Regions from separate parts of the Bradyrhizobium sp. 4 genome, predicted to be linked through region 3. Evidence: predicted binding sites of a transcription regulator. Region 3 holds the regulator's gene; each other region holds the start of a gene.
The links. The regulator LexA, encoded in region 3, represses DNA repair genes until DNA is damaged. The targets are predictions, from matches to a motif close to TGTTCNNNNTGTGTTCNG.
Positions count from the first base shown of each region.

Region 1: recA (recombinase RecA) is a predicted target of LexA. The motif match lies at 1,478-1,495, and genes of this name have one in related genera.
Region 2: IVB45_RS32160 (ribonuclease T2) is a predicted target of LexA. The motif match lies at 1,943-1,960, and genes of this name have one in related genera.
Region 4: IVB45_RS01945 (helicase-related protein) is a predicted target of LexA. The motif match lies at 2,139-2,156, and genes of this name have one in related genera.

Region 1 is NZ_CP064686.1:5,149,316-5,153,841, reverse strand. It holds gene IVB45_RS24560 (DUF2798 domain-containing protein) at 182-463, shown strand; gene IVB45_RS24555 (hypothetical protein) at 1,150-1,317, opposite strand; gene recA (recombinase RecA) at 1,570-2,658, shown strand; gene IVB45_RS24545 (hypothetical protein) at 2,757-3,740, shown strand; gene IVB45_RS24540 (hypothetical protein) at 3,751-4,526, shown strand, end outside.
Region 2 is NZ_CP064686.1:6,719,370-6,723,895, reverse strand. It holds gene IVB45_RS32170 (cold-shock protein) at 1-41, opposite strand, end outside; gene rlmJ (23S rRNA (adenine(2030)-N(6))-methyltransferase RlmJ) at 291-1,151, opposite strand; gene IVB45_RS32160 (ribonuclease T2) at 1,204-1,896, opposite strand; gene IVB45_RS32155 (hypothetical protein) at 2,011-2,475, opposite strand; gene IVB45_RS32150 (hypothetical protein) at 2,658-2,951, shown strand; gene IVB45_RS32145 (DUF3617 family protein) at 2,994-3,524, shown strand; gene IVB45_RS32140 (ATP-binding protein) at 3,591-4,526, opposite strand, start outside.
Region 3 is NZ_CP064686.1:4,248,944-4,253,469, forward strand. It holds gene glp (gephyrin-like molybdotransferase Glp) at 1-930, shown strand, start outside; gene lexA (transcriptional repressor LexA) at 1,107-1,808, shown strand; gene IVB45_RS19940 (hypothetical protein) at 2,372-2,806, shown strand; gene IVB45_RS19945 (ComEC/Rec2 family competence protein) at 2,937-4,526, opposite strand, start outside.
Region 4 is NZ_CP064686.1:407,145-411,670, forward strand. It holds gene rpmB (50S ribosomal protein L28) at 106-417, opposite strand; gene IVB45_RS01940 (DUF3108 domain-containing protein) at 1,021-1,830, shown strand; gene IVB45_RS01945 (helicase-related protein) at 2,437-4,526, shown strand, end outside.

The DNA of each region.
Region 1 (4,526 bases), 900 kb from region 3:
GCAGGCGCTCCGAAACATTCGAAATCGGATGTCGAAAGACGCCGGCCACGCGCGGCGGCGCGAGACCTCATGCCCGTGGTTCTCCGACCAAGAACAGAGTTCCTGGGATGGGTAAGGGCGCCTTCCGGAACGCGGCATGTGCCTTGCTTGGCCCGATGAGGCTAAGCAACATGGGCGCGTCATGCCGGGCATCCCCCGCCGCTATTCTCATTTCGTGTTCGGAATCATCCAGTCCGGACTGACCTCGCTGATCGCCGCGGGCATCGCCAGCTTTCCGGCAGGGAACGCACTGGACTTCCTCGCGCACTGGATGGTGTCGTGGCTGATCGCATGGGCGGCGATGCTGCCGATCGTGCTGCTCGCGGCGCCGGCGATCCGCGCCTTCTCGCTGCGGCTGACGCAGGAGGAGGGCGGTTCGCAAACCGGCCGGCCGGCATGGAAATCGGCATCAAAATCGGAATGAAAAACCCCGCTTGGAAGAACCAAGCGGGGAAAGGTTATTGGAGGCTGAGGTGCTGGGCTGCAACACCATAGCCAGGCGAACCTAGCCGGCTCAGCTTACGACAGCCTGACAAGGCTGACGGTGGCAGCGAAAGCCGGAGCGCGGCGGGCCGCAGACTGGCCCCGCACCGGTCCCAATTTCGACATCCGTTCGCACAACTCAGGACACAACCGCAGGCGAGATTTCGCAGCGACGGTGCTGCCATGGGGGAAACGTGGCGCACCGGCAACGGGGTGGCATCATGGACAACGTAGAGCGGTCATTCGCCGCCGCGACGGCGGCTGGCTTCGTCGTGCTGGTGATCGGCATCGGGTTGCTGGTTCTGCTATAGGCGGCGTTGGGTGCCGGGATATGGCTCCATGACTGGAAAGGCCCATGCGCGCCTTTCAAAAACACGAAAACAACCCCATGCACAGTAGCCCGCCGGAAAATTCTCTCGTTCAATCAATAGTTTACTGGTAGTAATTGGATACCATATCGACTCGGACTCGCCTCCACGGCCATCCGAATCCCGATTCCCGTGCCGATCTTTTTGAGATCAATGGCGCCGCTCCGGCCTCGTCGCTGGCGCGTTGCCGCTGGCGAACACCGCCGCCGCCTGCCCAGCCAGCCGGCCTGTCAGCTCCTAAGCCCTCGTCCCCGCGGCCTTAGTGAACCTTGATCGCGTCCAGCGGCAGATGGAGTTCGGCGGCACGCTCTTCGCGATCCTTCTTGCGGAACTCGTTTTCCTTGCGCTCGAACTTCCTCAGTTCCTCCCGCGCGGCCTCCAGCAGCGGAGTGCGCCGGCTCGTATCGTGATGCGTATTTTCCGTCATGATTGGAAGTCCCAGAGTTGCAGTCTCATCCAAGAGAAGGCCGCAGACCGCGAAAGGTTCGGTGCCGCAGGATTACCGAATTCTGGCGGCGTGCGGGTCATCCGTCTTTGATGCGCGTCAGCCAGAGCGTGCAAATTCCCAAAAGAACATATTGCGAACCTAGAACAAATAGGGTACATTGCTTTTATCGCCGCGCCGCCTCGCCAATCGTTTGTCCCTCACGCGAATCCTCGTCATAAGGAGCACGACCCGATGTCCACCACTGCCCTGCGTATCGTCGAAGGATCCTCCATGGACAAGAGTAAAGCTCTCGCCGCCGCGCTCTCCCAGATCGAGCGGCAGTTCGGCAAGGGCTCGGTGATGAAGCTGGGCAAGAACGACCGTTCGATGGATGTCGAGGCGATCTCGTCGGGCTCGTTGGGGCTCGATATCGCGCTCGGGATCGGCGGCCTGCCGAAGGGGCGCGTCGTGGAGATCTACGGGCCGGAATCCTCGGGCAAGACCACGCTGGCGCTGCACACGGTTGCGGAAGGGCAGAAGAAGGGCGGCATCTGCGCCTTCATCGACGCCGAGCACGCGCTCGACCCGGTCTATGCGCGCAAGCTGGGCGTCAACATCGACGAGCTCCTGATCTCCCAGCCGGACACCGGCGAGCAGGCGCTGGAAATCTGCGACACGCTGGTGCGCTCCGGCGCGGTCGACGTGCTGGTGATCGATTCGGTCGCGGCCCTGGTGCCGAAAGCCGAGCTCGAGGGCGAGATGGGCGACGCGCTGCCGGGCCTGCAGGCCCGTCTGATGAGCCAGGCGCTGCGCAAGCTGACGGCGTCCATCAACAAGTCCAATACCATGGTGATCTTCATCAATCAGATCCGCATGAAGATCGGTGTGATGTACGGCTCGCCGGAGACCACCACCGGCGGCAACGCGCTGAAATTCTACGCCTCCATCCGTCTCGACATCCGCCGCATCGGCGCGATCAAGGAGCGCGACGAGGTTGTCGGCAACACCACCCGCGTCAAGGTCGTCAAGAACAAGCTGGCGCCGCCCTTCAAGCAGGTCGAGTTCGACATCATGTACGGCGAGGGCGTCTCCAAGATGGGCGAGATCCTCGATCTCGGCGTCAAGGCCGGCATCGTCGAAAAGTCCGGCGCCTGGTTCTCCTATGACAGCCAGCGCCTCGGCCAGGGCCGCGAGAATTCGAAGGCGTTCCTGAAGGCCAACCCCGACATCACCGCCAAGATCGAGACCTCGATCCGCCAGAACTCCGGCCTGATCGCCGAGCAGATTCTCGCCGGGAGCCCCGAGCGTGACGCCGACGGCGAGGAGCCGGCGGACGAGTAAGCTTCAACAGTAAAGTTTTTCGCGAGGAGCGGGCGCTGAGGACGTTGAGTTGCCGACGTCGTCAGTGCCCGTTTCGTTTTGCCTGGAGTATTTAGGCGATGAAGCGTGCGTTTCTGACGAGTTCGTCCGGCTTCGACCTCATGCGCTCGGGCCTTGCCGAAATCGTCATCCCCTTCACGTTCCGCTTTGTCGATGGGCCTCCGCCTCTTAACGAACTTGCAGTCTATGTCGCCGCTCGCTCGGGGGGAGCGGGTCCGGGGACGCACTGGTCGGACTTCGTTGGACGCCGGCCGTCGGCTGCCGAAGACCGCAGACATCTCTCGCTGGTCGAGTTCTGCCAATCCTACGACGTCGTCGAATTGTGGTTCGATCGGACCCCAAATGATCAGCTCCAGCTGATCTGGCTGCTCGAATATCTCCGCTCCCACCCAGAGACCGTGGCCAAGTCAAAGCTCCGACTGACTGCCTTCGATCTCATCTCACAGGAGGCGGCGAACATTAGTAAGTCGCTGTCCTACATTCCGGCTGTCGACATCACCTCGGATGAACTCGCAACGGCAAGGAAGGCTTGGCTGGCCTACGCCGCGCCGACGCCCGAGGCCTGTGTCGGCCTCGTTGACAACGATCTGAGTGCCCTGCCGATGCTAAAGCCGGCCTTGATCGACTTGCTGGCGGAGCTTCCGTCAATTTCGACGGGGCTCGGCGCGACGGAAATGCGATTCCTCGAACTCATTGCACGGGGTTACGAACGGACGAATGCATTGTTCCATCTGCGTAGTCTTCGCCGTACGCGTGTTTTTAGCGAGTTTGAGCTGGGGTGGTTGCTGCACGGACTTGCGCTAGGTCCGAGACCCGCGATTGCCGGACTCGACGATGAACTGCGGAATACCCGCCGAGAGAATCTGAGGGACCGTGATGAGGCTTATCTGCGGAGCAGATTGTCGATAACGGAGTTTGGGAGGTCGGTGCTGGCGGGCAGGGAAGATTTCAGCCGCCACAATCCAATCGATCGCTGGTGGGGCGGCACGCGGCTGACCAACGATCGGCTGTGGCGCTACGGCCCTTCTTTGACGAAGCCTTGAGGCCACCGGCATGATGCGGCTCATTGTGACAACGGACTCGTCCACCGCCGGCGCGATCCAACGCGCCGGCCTTGCTGATCTCGTGATTGCGATCGAGCGCCGGCTGGTCTGGGGACCGTTGCCGTCCGATGTCGAGCTCGATGCGTTTTTTGCGCCACGCACCAAGCAGCCACATGGCCTTCATTGGCTGGATGATACGCCGCGCTGGCGTCTCGAAGGATCGGGTGCGAAGGATCGCGGATTGATCGAATTGTTCGCTGAATGCGACTCGGTCGAATTGTGGATGGAGTCAGAGCCGAATGCGCAATTGATTCTGCTCCGGTTGCTCGACTACTGCTGGCGCGAGAAATCGGCGGTTCCCAAGCTCGTCATGCGTCAGCTGGACATCTCCGTTGGCGGCGCCGATGCCGAGCGACTTGCAGCGCTCAACCCGCCGACCGTCAACCCCACGAAAGATCACCTTGATCTGACCGGCCGTGCGTGGCGCGCCTATCGCGCGCCGACGCCGCAGGACTGGTTTGATCTCCTCAAGGCGGATTTAGGCCTGCTGCCGCAACTCGGTCAGTGTGTGGCGGACCTCCTCGACGAGCTTCCGAGTGTCGCCATCGGTCTTGGAGCGACTGAAACGCGAATGCTGGAGTTGATCGCACCGGGCGACGTGCATCCCTTTGACGTTTTCCCGGGTGAGCAGAAACGCAATGAGCGGCGCGTTTTCGACTACTGGGAAGTCGGAGCGCTGCTCGATGGCCTCGTGCGATGTCCGGAGCCGGCGATATCGGGGCTCGA
Region 2 (4,526 bases), 2.5 Mb from region 3:
CGCTCACCGTTGAAAAACTTGACCGTTCCCGTCATGGCCATCGGGAAACTCCCCCTCATTGCTCCTCCGTCGTGACGCAGACGCACGTCACGACATGACCGGGCCTTACGAAGCCCGGGAGCTGGCCATCCTTGGGCAGACCATTCGGTCCGACTGGATCTTTCTTAGGCCTTCACTCCGCCGCAACCATTCGCGGAAGCGGAACGTAAAGCCAGTCACCGCAACAGCATAATACGGTTCTCTGCAGATTGACCACCGCTCCTGCATATTTTTCCCAAGATGCCGGAGTGTTACGGCCTTGGCACCTCTAATCGGAATCTGGCAGCGCCCCCCTGGCCGAGCGGCATTTCCAACTCGGGCAGGATCGTCTTGAGCTCGCCGTGCAGTGTGTAAGGGGGATTGACGATCAAGAGCCCGCTGGAGGTGAGGGCTGCGCCGTCGGCTTGTGGCGCCACGCTGAATTCGAGGCGCAGGCATTTTCCCGGCGGTTTTGCTGCGGCTGCGAGCCGCGCCACTGATTGCACCAGCGCGTCGGTGGCGCGCCGGCTCTTGGCGGGATACCAGATTACATAGATACCGGTCGGCCATTTCGCGAAAGCCGTCGAGAAGGCCTCTTCGAGCTTTTCGAACTCGTCCTTCGCCTCGAACGGGGGATCGATCAGCACGAGCCCACGCCGTTCCTTCGGCGGCACGAAAGCCGGCAGCGCCATCCAGCCGTCGAGGTCGACCACGCGGGCCTGTTCGTCGTGGCGCAGCACGCCGATCAGCGCCTTGCGCGCCTTCGGCTCGAGCTCGCAGAGCAAGAGGCGGTCCTGCGGCCTCAGCAGGCCGCGTGCGATCAGCGGCGAGCCCGGGTAAGCCTTGAGCTCGCCCTTCGGATTGAAGGCGCGGACGATGTCCAGATAGGGCTTGGTCAGCGCCATGGCGTCGTTCGACAGCCGCGCCTGCATCAGCCGCGCAATGCCCGTCAGCCACTCGCCGCCGCGACGCGCCTCCTCGCTTTCGAGATCGTAGAGGCCAGCGCCGGCATGGGTGTCGATGACACGGAACGCGCCCGGCTTATCCTGGAGATAGGTGATGATGCGCGCCAGCACGATGTGCTTGATGACATCGGCGAAGCTTCCGGCGTGAAAGGCGTGGCGGTAATTCATGCAAGAGCACTACGCCACGTGACGGCTTGAGCAAAGAGGCACGATGCCTGGGCTAGCCACCCCGGATCGGCGGCATCGCCAACTGGTCGCGACGGCAGGCGCGGCGGTCGATCTCCTCGCAGGCGCGGAATTGCAGGTCCTTGCTGAGGCAGATGCGGACTTCCGATAGCCGCGTCCGGTTGCAGGTGATCGAGACGGCGGCATTGCTGAGGCCCGGATTGGCCTTGATGAAGGCTTCCTCCACCTCTGCCGGCGCCACCGTCTTGGCCTGCGACAAATCGAGATATTCGGCCGGAATCTTGATTGCGGCGCGCGCCTTCCGGATCGTCTCGAAATAGCTGCGGTCGGCGAGCCCCGAGCAGGTGCCGTGCTTGTCCCATTCGTTGAAGATCAGCCCCGGCGCCGGCATCAGATCGAGCATGGAGGAGACGATGCTGCGGTTCAGCCGCGGCGAAGGCCGCTGGCAATATTCCGGAAAACCGTTCTCATATTGCGGCCACAGACCATGCACCACGAAAGCATAGGGCCGTCCGCTGCACTGGGTCTGCGAGCGGCCGCCGCGCTCCGCTGCCTCTTCGCAGAAGGAGGGCGACCACGACAGCGACAGCACATAAAAATCGAATTCGCCGGGCGTGTTCTGCCGCTTGTCCTGGGCCTTTGCGCCGCCGGCCAGTGCAGCCAGCCCGGCCGCAAGCGTCAGCGAGATCATCAGGCGGGAGAACGAATGCAATCTGGAATGAAACATGGCGACGCCCCTCAACTAGACTGTGCAGACGAGCCTAGCAGGCGATAGGAACATTTCAAGAACAAATTTCGGGCGACCATCGTTGGGCCGCCTGATGGGTCCGGATCAGAGCAATTATTGCTTGGCGGCGCGGCAGGCCGGGTTGTAGGCCCAGTTGCGGTCGAGCCCGACCACGCACCATTCGACGCCCTGGCCGTAGCCGGCGAAGCCGCCATCCTCGACGATGGAGAAGTGCACCTTGCGCATCTTGCCGTCCGTGAGCATGGCCTCGCCGGTGCAATAGCGGCGGGGGATGTTATCCGATGCCCAGGGCCGGAACGCGGTCTCGTGAACCGCGGCGAAGCCGGTGATCTTCAACGAGGAATTCCAGAACGAGCTTTCTTTCTCCCAGAACTGGCTGGCGATCGTCGGCAGCGCCCGGTCGCATTCGGAGACGTTGCCGTCATAACGCGGCCCGCTCAGCCAGAAATTCAGCTCCAGCGGATTGGCGGCCCTGGCCTCACCGAGCGACAGCGCCCCGAACAGGAGGCCGAGCACGGCGGCAAAGCGGAGCGATTTCAGGAAGGTCGAGGCGCGCATGGATGATCCAGACAGCATGATCTGCAAGGGTCGGACGGTGCCGCGAAGGCCGGGGGAGGTCAAGTGCAGCGCGGCAACACTTGCCGACGAGTTGACCGCAATGCTGCGTTGGACCGACCATCCGTTCTTTCCACCGCCGCGCCGACACCGTAAACTGCCGCCAACCAATCGGAGTGACGGGAATGCGAATCATTGCGGCCGCGGGCCTACTTGCCTTGGGTATGATGGCGAGCCAGTCGGCGCGCGCCGATCTGCTTCCGGTGCCCCCGTTCAAGGGCAACGACACTGGCGGCATCATCGCCTATTCGATGGCAACCCAGGTCGATGCGCGGCAGGTCGCGGTCGATCACTGCGCGCGCTATGGCAAGGTCGCCAAATTCCTGGCGATGCAGGCCTATGAGGGCGGCTACATCTCGTTCTCCTGCCGCTGGGTGCCCTATGGCGCGGCCGACCAGCCGATCCGCACGCTCTACTGAGGCGCTTTCGCAACGCCGCCATCGCAGCCGGGAGCTTCCGACATGACGCGCAAACTCGCTTTGCTCGGCTCCGCCCTTTGCCTCGTCTTCTCGGCAGCCAGCGCCCGCGCTGACGACCTGCCGGTGCGCAAGGCGGGCCTGTGGGAATTGAAGATGGTCAGGACCGGCACGCCGGTGCCCGAGATGACCATGCAGCACTGCACCGACGAGACCGTCGACAAGGAGATGAACAACAACATCTCCCCGATGGCCAAGCAGATCTGCGCTAAGCAGGACATCAAGAAGACCGCAACCGGCTATGTCAGCGATTCCGAATGCAATGTCGCTGGCATCAGCACGACCTCGCATGCTGAGATCACCGGCGATTTCAATTCGGCCTATACGGTGAAGACGTCGTCGCACGCGCAAGGCGGCGCCGCCGGCGCGGCAGGCCGCGACACGACCATGCAGCTCGAAGCGAAATGGCTGGGTGCCTGCAAGCCGGACCAGAAGCCCGGCGACATCGTGATGCCCGGCGGCTTCAAGATGAACGTGCGTGACATGGACAAGCTGAAAGCGCTGTTGCCGAAGTAGGTGAGATCGCCGCGCAACCACGTGCGCTCCCTCGCCCCGTTCTTACGGGGGAGTGAAGTCCCGCGCCTACACCGGTATCCGCACGCTCGCTCTTAATCCGCCCATCGGGCTGTCGCCAAGGGTGATGTCGCCGCCATGCGAACGGGCGATGTCGCGGGCGATCGCGAGGCCGAGGCCCGTGCCGCCTTCATCCTGGTTGCGGGCGTTGTCCAGCCGCAGGAACGGCTTGAACACCTCTTCGCGCAAATGGGTGGGAATGCCCGGCCCGTCGTCGTCGACCGTCACGGTCAAATAACGGTGATCGCGCTGGCCGGTGATGGCGATGCTCTTGCCGTAGCGGGCGGCGTTGGTGACGAGGTTGGCAAGGCAGCGCTTGAACGAGGCCGGCTTCACCGTGACCACGGGCAGCCCGTTGAATGCGACTGTCGCCGTGTGGCCGTGGCGTTCGGCGTCGCTGCGCAGCTCCTCGAGCGCCTGGGCCATGTCGGTCGGCTGCGACTGCTCGCCGGAATCGCCGCGAGCAAACGCGAGGTAGTCCTCGAGCATCATCGACATCTCGTCGACGTCCTTGCGCATGCCCTCCATTTCGGGGCTGTCGCCGATCAGCGCCAGCTCGAGCTTGAACCGCGTCAGGATCGTGCGCAGATCGTGGCTGACGCCGGCGAGCATCGCGGTGCGCTGCTCCATCGTCCGCTCGATGCGCGACTTCATTTCGAGGAAGGCGACCGACGCGCGCCGCACCTCGCGCGCGCCGCGCGGGCGGAAATTCGGCGCCTCGCGGCCCTTGCCAAAACTCTCGGCGGCGTCGGCAAGTCGCAGGATCGGCTTGATCTGGTTGCGCAGGAATAGCACCGCGACGATCAGCAGGATCGAGGACGTTCCGACCATCCAGAACAGGAAGATCTCCGAGTTCGAGGCATAGGCGGCGCTGCGCTGCGCGAACACGCGCATCACGGCGTCGTCGAGCTGGATCCGGATCTCGACCAGATTGGAGCGGCCGAC
Region 3 (4,526 bases):
TTCACCGGCGGCGTCGTTCCCGGTGGCGCGGACGCCGTCGTGATCCAGGAGGACACCGTCGCCGCCGGCAAGCGTATCACGATCAAGGAAGCCGCGATCGCCGGTCGGCACATTCGCCCCGCCGGCGTCGATTTCCGCGAGGACGACGTGCTCCTGCGCAAGGGAAGCCGTCTCACCGAGCGCGACCTCGCGCTCGCCGCCGGGATGAATCATCCGCACCTTGCCGTTTGCGGGCGTCCGAAGGTCGCGATTCTCGCCACCGGCGACGAACTGGTGATGCCGGGCAGCACGCCCGGCCACGGCCAGATCGTCTATTCCAACGGCTACGCCCTGCACGCGCTCGCCCGCAGCGAAGGCGCCGAGACCATCGACCTCGGTATTTCCGCCGACACGCTGGAGGCCACCACCGCCGGCATCCGCCGCGCCCGTGAGAGCGGCGCCGACATCCTGATCACGACCGGAGGCGCATCGGTCGGCGACCACGATCTGGTCCAGCAGGCACTGCGGGACGAAGGCATCGCGATGGCGTTCTGGAAGATCGCGATGCGGCCAGGCAAGCCGATGATGCACGGGCGGCTCGGCGCAATGGGCGTGATCGGTCTGCCGGGCAATCCCGTGTCGTCCTACGTGTGCGCTTTCCTGTTCATGGTGCCGCTGATTCGTGCCCTGTCGGGCCGTTCAGTGATTCACCATCGCCGTGAGCGCGCCGTGCTCGGCCGCGACGTCAGCGCCAACGACCAGCGCGAGGACTATCTGCGCGCGCATCTGGAGGAGCGCGACGATGGCACACGCGTCGTTCTTCCCGTCAATCATCAGGACTCTTCGCTGCTTGCGAATCTCGCTGCAGCGCAGGCACTTCTCGTGCGCGCACCGTTCGCGCCGAAGGCCGAAGCCGGCACGGCTTGCGAAGTGTTGCGGCTCCCTGTCTGAGCGCCCCGGCAATGCGCGTTCCGCCAACTTTGCTCTGTTCACGGTAAATTAAGCAGTTGCGGAACATGTATCGAACATATAGTGTCCGTTCATGATTTGTTTCGAGCATGTAGCGGCATATTGCCGAATTCAGCGTCTCGGAATCGGACGACATCAACCGGGGGACTTTGGTCGAGATGTTAACGCGCAAACAATACGAGCTTCTGCGGTTCATCAGTGAACGTCTGAAGGAAAGCGGCGTACCGCCCTCCTTCGACGAGATGAAGGATGCGCTCGACCTGCGCTCGAAGTCGGGCATCCATCGCCTGATCACGGCGCTCGAGGAGCGTGGCTTTATCCGACGCCTGCCCAACCGCGCCCGTGCGATTGAAGTCATCAAGCTGCCGGAGCTCCAGGCAGCCGCAGGCAGCCGCCGCGGCTTCACGCCGAGCGTCATCGAGGGCAATCTCGGCAAGGTGCGCGCGAGCTCCAGCCTGCCCGCGGACGAGGGCGAACGTCCCGTCGCGGTGCCGGTGATGGGTCGCATCGCGGCCGGCACGCCGATCGAGGCGTTGCAGACCCGCAGCCATACTATCAGCGTACCGCCTGACATGCTCGGCTCGGGCGAGCATTACGCGCTCGAAGTGCGCGGTGATTCCATGGTCGAGGCCGGCATCCTCGACGGCGACATGGCGTTGATTCAGCGCAACGAGAGCGCCGATACCGGCGACATCGTGGTGGCGCTGATCGACGACGAGGAAGCCACGCTGAAGCGCTTCCGCCGGCGCGGCGCCTCGATCGCGCTCGAGCCCGCCAACGCGGCCTATGAGGTCCGTATCCTGCCGCCTAACCGGGTGAAGATTCAGGGCAAGCTGATCGGGCTTTACCGGAAGTACTGATACCGGGCGTCCTTGATACCGGGCGTCCTTGATACCGGGCGTCCTTGATACCGGGCGTCCTTGATACCTGGCGTCCTTGATACCGGGGAGTACTTCATACTGGAGGTGCTTGGCGCCTCGCGCGCTTCCGATCGGTATCGCCGGTCAGAGATTGGAGCGGATCATCTTCCGCTCCGGCTGGATAGTCTTTCTGGTTCTGCACAGACTATCCGGCCCCTCCTCCGGCGCTGGCTCCTCGCGATGCCCACGAAGCAGCACCGCTGCGCGGCTCAAGTGTTCGAGGAAATGGCGGCCAGCGATCGTCCGCAACGTGCGGAATGCGATCGAGCAACCGTTGCAGCCAAGTCGGCAATATCCGGGCTGGCAACATTCGGACACGCGCCTCCCGAATGCATCGTAGCAGGCTTTGTTCCTATTGAATGCGGGAAAGATAATGTGATCGCGGCTTGCGGAACGCAGCCGCAGATTTGCCCACAACCAAGCAGAGCGTTCGTGCTTCCACTCTGATAGAGGCCTGCGCCTCGAAGAGACGCGGGTTGCTATCCCAGCATGAGGAGCACCCGATGTGTGACTACAGCCTACATGCCGTCGCGTCGCGCCCCGCCGAAGTCGGCGAGACGATCGTCACGACAAGCTTCCGCGGCACCTCGACGCGCGGCTTCGCCTCGGCAGCCGATCCGTCTGTTGCCGTCTGCCTGCTGCCGGGAACGGAGCTCGCCTTCGCCGACGACGTTCGCTACGACAATCGCTGGATCTGGACGCGCACCATCAATTCCCGCGTGGGCAAGTTCGGCAAGATCGACCCGCACGTTCCCGACCGCCATCATGACGCGATCGAATTCCCGGACGGCAAATATGTGCTGGTGACGCAGCTCGTCGAAGGCCAGCGCGCGACCGTGCTGCAACTGCCTGTGACCCAGCCGGTGACGGAGCGCGAGCACAAGGCGCAGGTCATCGCCGACAGGCAGCCGACCGTCACGCGCCTGCCGATCGGCTGACGCAGCCGCTACGAGGTCGGAGGTCAAGATTGAATCGCCATCGCCGGCGGTGGCCGGCGAGATGGCGTGGTTTGCGCCCAGCGAATCCGAGCAGATGCACCAATCCACTGCATTGCTCCGCACCGTCAGATCAATCGTCGGCCTGCAAGTCGGTCTCCGCCGGCGTTGCGTCCTTGATGCGGGGCGCGATCGCCTTCGGCGCAAGGCTGCCGTCGAAATCACCCTCGCCTGCGCCGGCTGGCAACCAGGGGCGGCTCGCGCCTCTCGCCCTCGCCGCGTGAACCGCAAAGCCGTCACCACGCTGCGTCAGCGCCAGCGCACTCTGGCTGGCGAGCCGCTGCCGATCGACCACCATCGCCGCGCAATCGGGCGGCGCGGGGCGTGTCGTCACCACCAGCGCGGCCCGACTACAATCGTCCGCGAGAGCGTCGACGCGCAGTGCCAGCGCGACCAACCTCCCGTCGGCCAGTGGCGTCACGCAGCCCGATTCGTCACAGGACACGCCATCGGCCAGCGAGGCTCTGCCGGCATCGCGCGGATCGGCGTCGGCAGCGAGCCATTCCTTGAGCAAAAAGCTGTCCTTGCTCGTCCTGATCAGGTGCAGATATCCGTCCCTGCCCCGCACCGCGACGCTGGCGCCATCCCCGGCAATCAGGATGTCGGGCTGCTGCGCCGACAGTCCCCAGAGGATCGCTGCCAGCAGGACCAGGGCGCCGGACCAGCGTAGCGGCGTGCGCAACAAGCCTAGCACAATGATTCCCAGGCTCGCCGCGATCAGCGGCGTGATCCCGAACGCCGGGATGCGGCCGACCGCGCCCGGCAATGCCGCGACCCAGCGCGAGACCGCGACCATCCACTCGATGCCGATCCCCATCAGCCACCAGAACACGCTGTCCAGCCCGAACGGCGCAGCAAGCAGCCCCAACAATCCCGCCGGCATCACCAGCGCCGAGACCACCGGCATCGCGCCGAGATTGGCAAGCACGCCAAACGGCGTGACACGGTGGAAATGGAAAGCGGCGTAGGGCGTGGTCGCAAGTCCCGCAATCAGCGAGGCCATGAACAGCATCGCGATCTCGCGGCCACCCCACATCGCAATGCGCGCGGTCGCCGAATGGTCCGGCGAGGCAAACAAATTGGGCATGCCGATCTGCACCAGCGCCACCAGCCCGAGCGTTGCTGCAAACGACATCTGGAAGCTCGGATGCACCAGTGCTTCCGGCGCGACCGCGAGCACGATCAGCGCGGCGACAGCAAGCGTGCGAAAGGTGATGGCGCGGCGATCGACCATCACCGCGATCAGCACCACCGCCGTCATGAAGAACGATCTTTGCGTTGCGACCTCCGCGCCCGACAGCAGCAGGTAGAACGCAGCAGCGACCAGCGCGGCGGCCGCCGACCATTTCTTGATCGCGAAGCCGGCCGCAAGTCCCGGGATCAGAGCGAGCAGCGCGCGCACCGCGAAGAACACGACACCGGCAACGACGGCCATGTGATAGCCGGAAATCGAGAGCACGTGGCCGAGACCGGAGATGAACATCGCATCGTTGACGGGCGTGGTGATCGCATCGCGCCGCCCGGTAAGCAGCGCGGTCGCGATCGCCCGGTTGTCGCCGTCGAGCGTCGCCCGGATGCGGGCATCGATCGCATCGCGCAGGCCTTGCATGAAGGCCGCATAACGCAGCCGCAAGCCGGCGGTCTCAGGCGGCGGCGCCACCGT
Region 4 (4,526 bases), 3.8 Mb from region 3:
AACAACAAAAACGGCCGGATCTTCCGATCCGGCCGCAATGCAAAACTCCACTTGGCCAAGCCTACGCCTCGCGACGCAACCTAGCCTGGTCGAATTCGAAAACTCCTAGCTGGCCTTCTTCGCCGGCGCGGGCGTCGGGCCGACCTTCTTCTGGATGGCGCGCTTCAGCTCGAGGGCGCGCGGCGACAGCAGGTCGGCCTTGACCTTGAGCAAATAGGGATCGAGGCCGCCATTGTGGTCGACGCTCTTGATCGCGTTGGTGGAGACGCGCAGGCGCACGTTGCGGCCCAGCGCTTCGCTGATGAAGGTCACGTTGACCAGGTTCGGCAGGAAGCGGCGCTTGGTCTTGATGTTGGAGTGGCTGACCGTGTGGCCGACCTGGGGGCCCTTGGCCGTCAATTCGCAGCGGCGAGACATGGTAAAATCCTCAATCTTTCCCAACGATGTGCGGCCGCCATTCGGGGCGCCACGGGCAAATTCTCTGTCCTTGCAGGGAGCGGGCGGACGTATAGGGGGGAAGGGGCGGGACGTCAAGGTTTTGGGGCGGCTGGGACGCCAGTTTCGCGCCCGGCACTCGGTGTCGTCGCCCGCCTTGTGCGCACTCGCGCACTGGGGCGGGCGATCCAGTACGCCGAGCCGGTGCGGCTGACCAGAGGGGCCGCGGCGTACTGGATGCCCCGGTCAAGCCGGGGCATGACAGCGGTGGCGGTGGCGGGGTGAGGTGCGCGCTTCTGACCCGCCCCGATCACCAAAACGGCAATGATTATCGCGCCTTACCATCACATAAAGGGCGTATTCGCGCCCGAAGAGTCCGGTGGAGTTCCGGACGCGGATAGGCCCGGACGCATTGCTTGGCGCGCATTTTGGCTTAAGTAACAACCGTTCGCGCCCCGATTGGATTGTTTCGTGCTCACAACGCCTCATCTTGCGCCAAGCCTGCGCACAACGGAGCTGCGCCCAAATGAGCTGCGCTCAGCGGAGCGGCGCGCAAATCATCCGCGCGCTGCCGGCCGCTGGGTCTTGGCGGCCCTTGGCGCGCTCGTTTTGGCGTGGGCGGCGGAGCCCGCGGCGGCGCAAGGCAAGCTCGAGGCGCAATACGAGGCGACGCTGGCGGGCATTCCTGTCGGCAAGGGCGCCTGGAACATCGACATCCAGGACGATGTGTTCGCGGCCGCGGCCTCCGGCGGCACCTCGGGGCTGCTGAAATCCTTCGCGGGCGGGTCCGGCACCGGCGCCTCGCAAGGCCGCGTGGTCAACGGCGCGCTGGTCGCGACCGGCTACCAGGCCTCCACCACCACCTCGAAGAAGACCGAAGAGATCCGCATCACGCTCGACAAGGGCAATGTGAAGGATTTTGCCATCGTGCCGGAGCCTCCGGTCGATCCCGACCGCATCGTCGTCACCGATGCGCATCGCCGCGGCGTCTGGGACCCGATGACGGCCTCGCTGGTGCGCGTATCCGGCACCGGCGACGTGCTGTCGGCGGACGCCTGCCACGGCAGCGCCGCCGTGTTCGACGGCCGCATGCGCTACGAGCTCAAGCTCGATTTCAAGCGCATGGAGAACGTGAAGGCGGAGAAGGGCTATCACGGCCAGGTCGTGGTCTGCTCGCTGTATTTCGTGCCCATCGCCGGCTACATCCCCGACCGTCCTGTGATTAAATATCTCGCCGCCCAGCGCAACATCGAGGTCGCGTTCGCGCCGATCGCGGGAACGCGCATCCTGGTGCCGTTCTGGCTGAAGGTGCCGACCCCGCTCGGGCCGGCCATGCTGGAAGCGACGTCCTTCATCACCAGCGCCCAGCCGCCGAAGGTCGCGAAGACGCAGTAGGCCGGGCCTCCCGCGCTGAACCTCGCTTTTTGGCGAAAATAAACGCAAGCGATTTCAATGACATGCCTACTGTGCATGGGGTTGTTTTCGCACTTTTTGTTTGGAGGGGGTCGAGGAGCGGGAATCCATTTGACTCCTCCCCGTTTCTGATTCGACTCCGCGCCGTCCCCAGCTTTAACGAATCCGCCATCGAAACGTCGCTTGTGCGGCGGGGCAAAACTCCATCTAGTGCGAACCCATAAGCCTCCCGCGACATGTTGCGTGAACGGAACGGGACTCACGGGGGAGTCTGCGATTCGGCCGCGATTCGTTCTCAACTCGTTCCGAAGCTTAAAGCCAACGGGAAAAGCGTCGCAAAGTGAGACAGTTGCGCGAGGTTCGGGGAGAATGCTCCCACACTCTCGGTGTCATCGCCCGGCTTGACCGGGCGATCCAGTACGCCGAGGCGTCTACGATTGAGCCGAGAAGCCGCGGCGTACTGGATGCCCGGGTTAAGCCGGGGCATGACAGCGGAGAAGCCGAAGCCGGGTGACTTCCAGGCCCTTCGCGCCACCGCCCCAAAACAGCACTGACATTCGCCCCAATCGCCATTACCTAATCCCCCAGATGCCTTTTTCCTCCTCCCCCTTCGCTTCCGAGCGGCTTCCCGGCGCCGGCGTCACTGCGGTGCTTGGTCCCACCAACACCGGCAAGACCCATCTCGCCATCGAGCGGATGCTCGCGCATCCCTCCGGCATGATCGGGCTGCCGCTGCGCCTGCTCGCGCGCGAGGTCTACAACAAGATCGCCGCGCGGGTCGGTCCCGATGCCGTCGCGCTCGTGACCGGCGAGGAGAAGATCAAGCCGAAAGCGCCGCGCTACTGGGTCTCGACCGTCGAGGCGATGCCGCGGGATCTCGACGTCTCGTTCCTCGCCGTCGACGAGGTGCAGATCGCCTCTGATCTGGAACGCGGCCACGTCTTCACCGATCGCATCCTCAACCGCCGTGGCCGCGACGAGACGCTGCTGCTCGGCGCTGCGACCATGCGTCCGATCATCGAGCGGCTGCTGCCGGGCGTCTCCATGATCACGCGGCCGCGTTTGTCGCAGCTGGAATTCGCCGGCGACCGCAAGATCACGCGGCAGCCGCGCCGCACCGCCATCGTCGCCTTCTCGGCCGACGAGGTCTACGCCATCGCCGAGCTGATCCGTCGCCAGCATGGCGGCGCCGCCGTGGTGCTGGGCTCCCTGTCGCCGCGCACCCGCAACGCGCAGGTCGCGATGTTCCAGGACGGCGAGGTCGATTACCTCGTCGCCACCGACGCCGTCGGCATGGGCCTCAATCTCGACGTCGACCACGTCGCCTTTGCCTCCGACCGCAAGTTCGACGGCTACCAGTTCCGCCGCCTGACGCCGTCCGAATTCGGCCAGATCGCCGGCCGCGCCGGCCGCGCCACCCGCAACGGCACCTTCGGCACCACCGGTCGCTGCGCACCGTTCGAGCCCGAGCTCGTCAATGCGCTGCAGAACCACACCTTCGATCCCGTGAAGGTTTTGCAATGGCGCAATTCGAAGCTGGATTTCGCGTCCCTCGGCGCGCTCCAGGTCTCCCTGAACCTGGCCCCGGGCCATGAGGCGCTGACGCGCGCGCCCATCGCCGAGGACATGCGCGTGCTCGACCACGCTGCCCGCGACGCCGAGGTGCGCGACGTCGCGCACGGCAAGGACGCCGTGGAACGGCTGTGGGAGGCCTGTCAGGTCCCGGATTATCGAAAGCTGTCGCCGGCCGCCCATGCCGAGCTGGTCACCACGCTCTACGGCTTCCTGATGCGGAAGGGATGCATCCCCGACGCCTGGTTCAGGACCCAGATCGACCAGGCCGACCGCGTCGACGGCGATATCGACACGCTGTCGGCCCGGATCGCGCAGATTCGCACCTGGACCTTCGTCGCCAACCGTCCCGACTGGCTGAAAGACCCCGAACGCTGGCAGGGGATCGCCCGCGAGGTCGAAAATAAATTATCGGATGCGCTCCATGAACGCTTGACTGAGCGTTTCGTTGATCGCCGGACCAGTGTATTGATGCGCCGCCTGCGGGAGAACACGAGCTTGAATACGGAAATCGGCAAGACCGGCGAAGTCATCGTCGAAGGCCATGTCATCGGCCGCCTCGATGGCTTCACCTTTGCACCGGATGCGGCGGAAGCCGGCTCGGATGCGAAAGCGTTGCAGGCTGCAGCGCAGGCCGTGCTCGCCGGCGAGATCAACGCGCGCGCCGAAAAACTGGGCAATGCGCCGGACGAGCACTTCGTGCTGACCTCGGAAGGCATCATCCGCTGGACCGGCGACGCCGTGGCGCGGCTGTCTGCCGCAGAGGACGCGCTGCATCCGCGCATCCGCATCATCTCCGACGAACGCCTCACGGGCGGCCCCCGCGACAAGGTGCAGGCCCGGCTCGAGCTCTGGCTCAAGACGCATATCGAAAAGCTGCTCGGGCCGCTGTTCGAGCTCAGCAAGGCCGAGGACGTCACCGGCATCGCCCGCGGTATCGCCTATCAGCTCGTCGAGGCGCTCGGCGTGCTGGAGCGCCCGAAGATCGCCAACGAGCTGAAGGACCTCGACCAGCCCTCGCGCGCGACCTTGCGCAAATACGGCGTCCGCTTCGGCGCCTATCACCTCTATTTCCCCGGTCTGCTCAAGCCGGCCGGGCGTGCGCT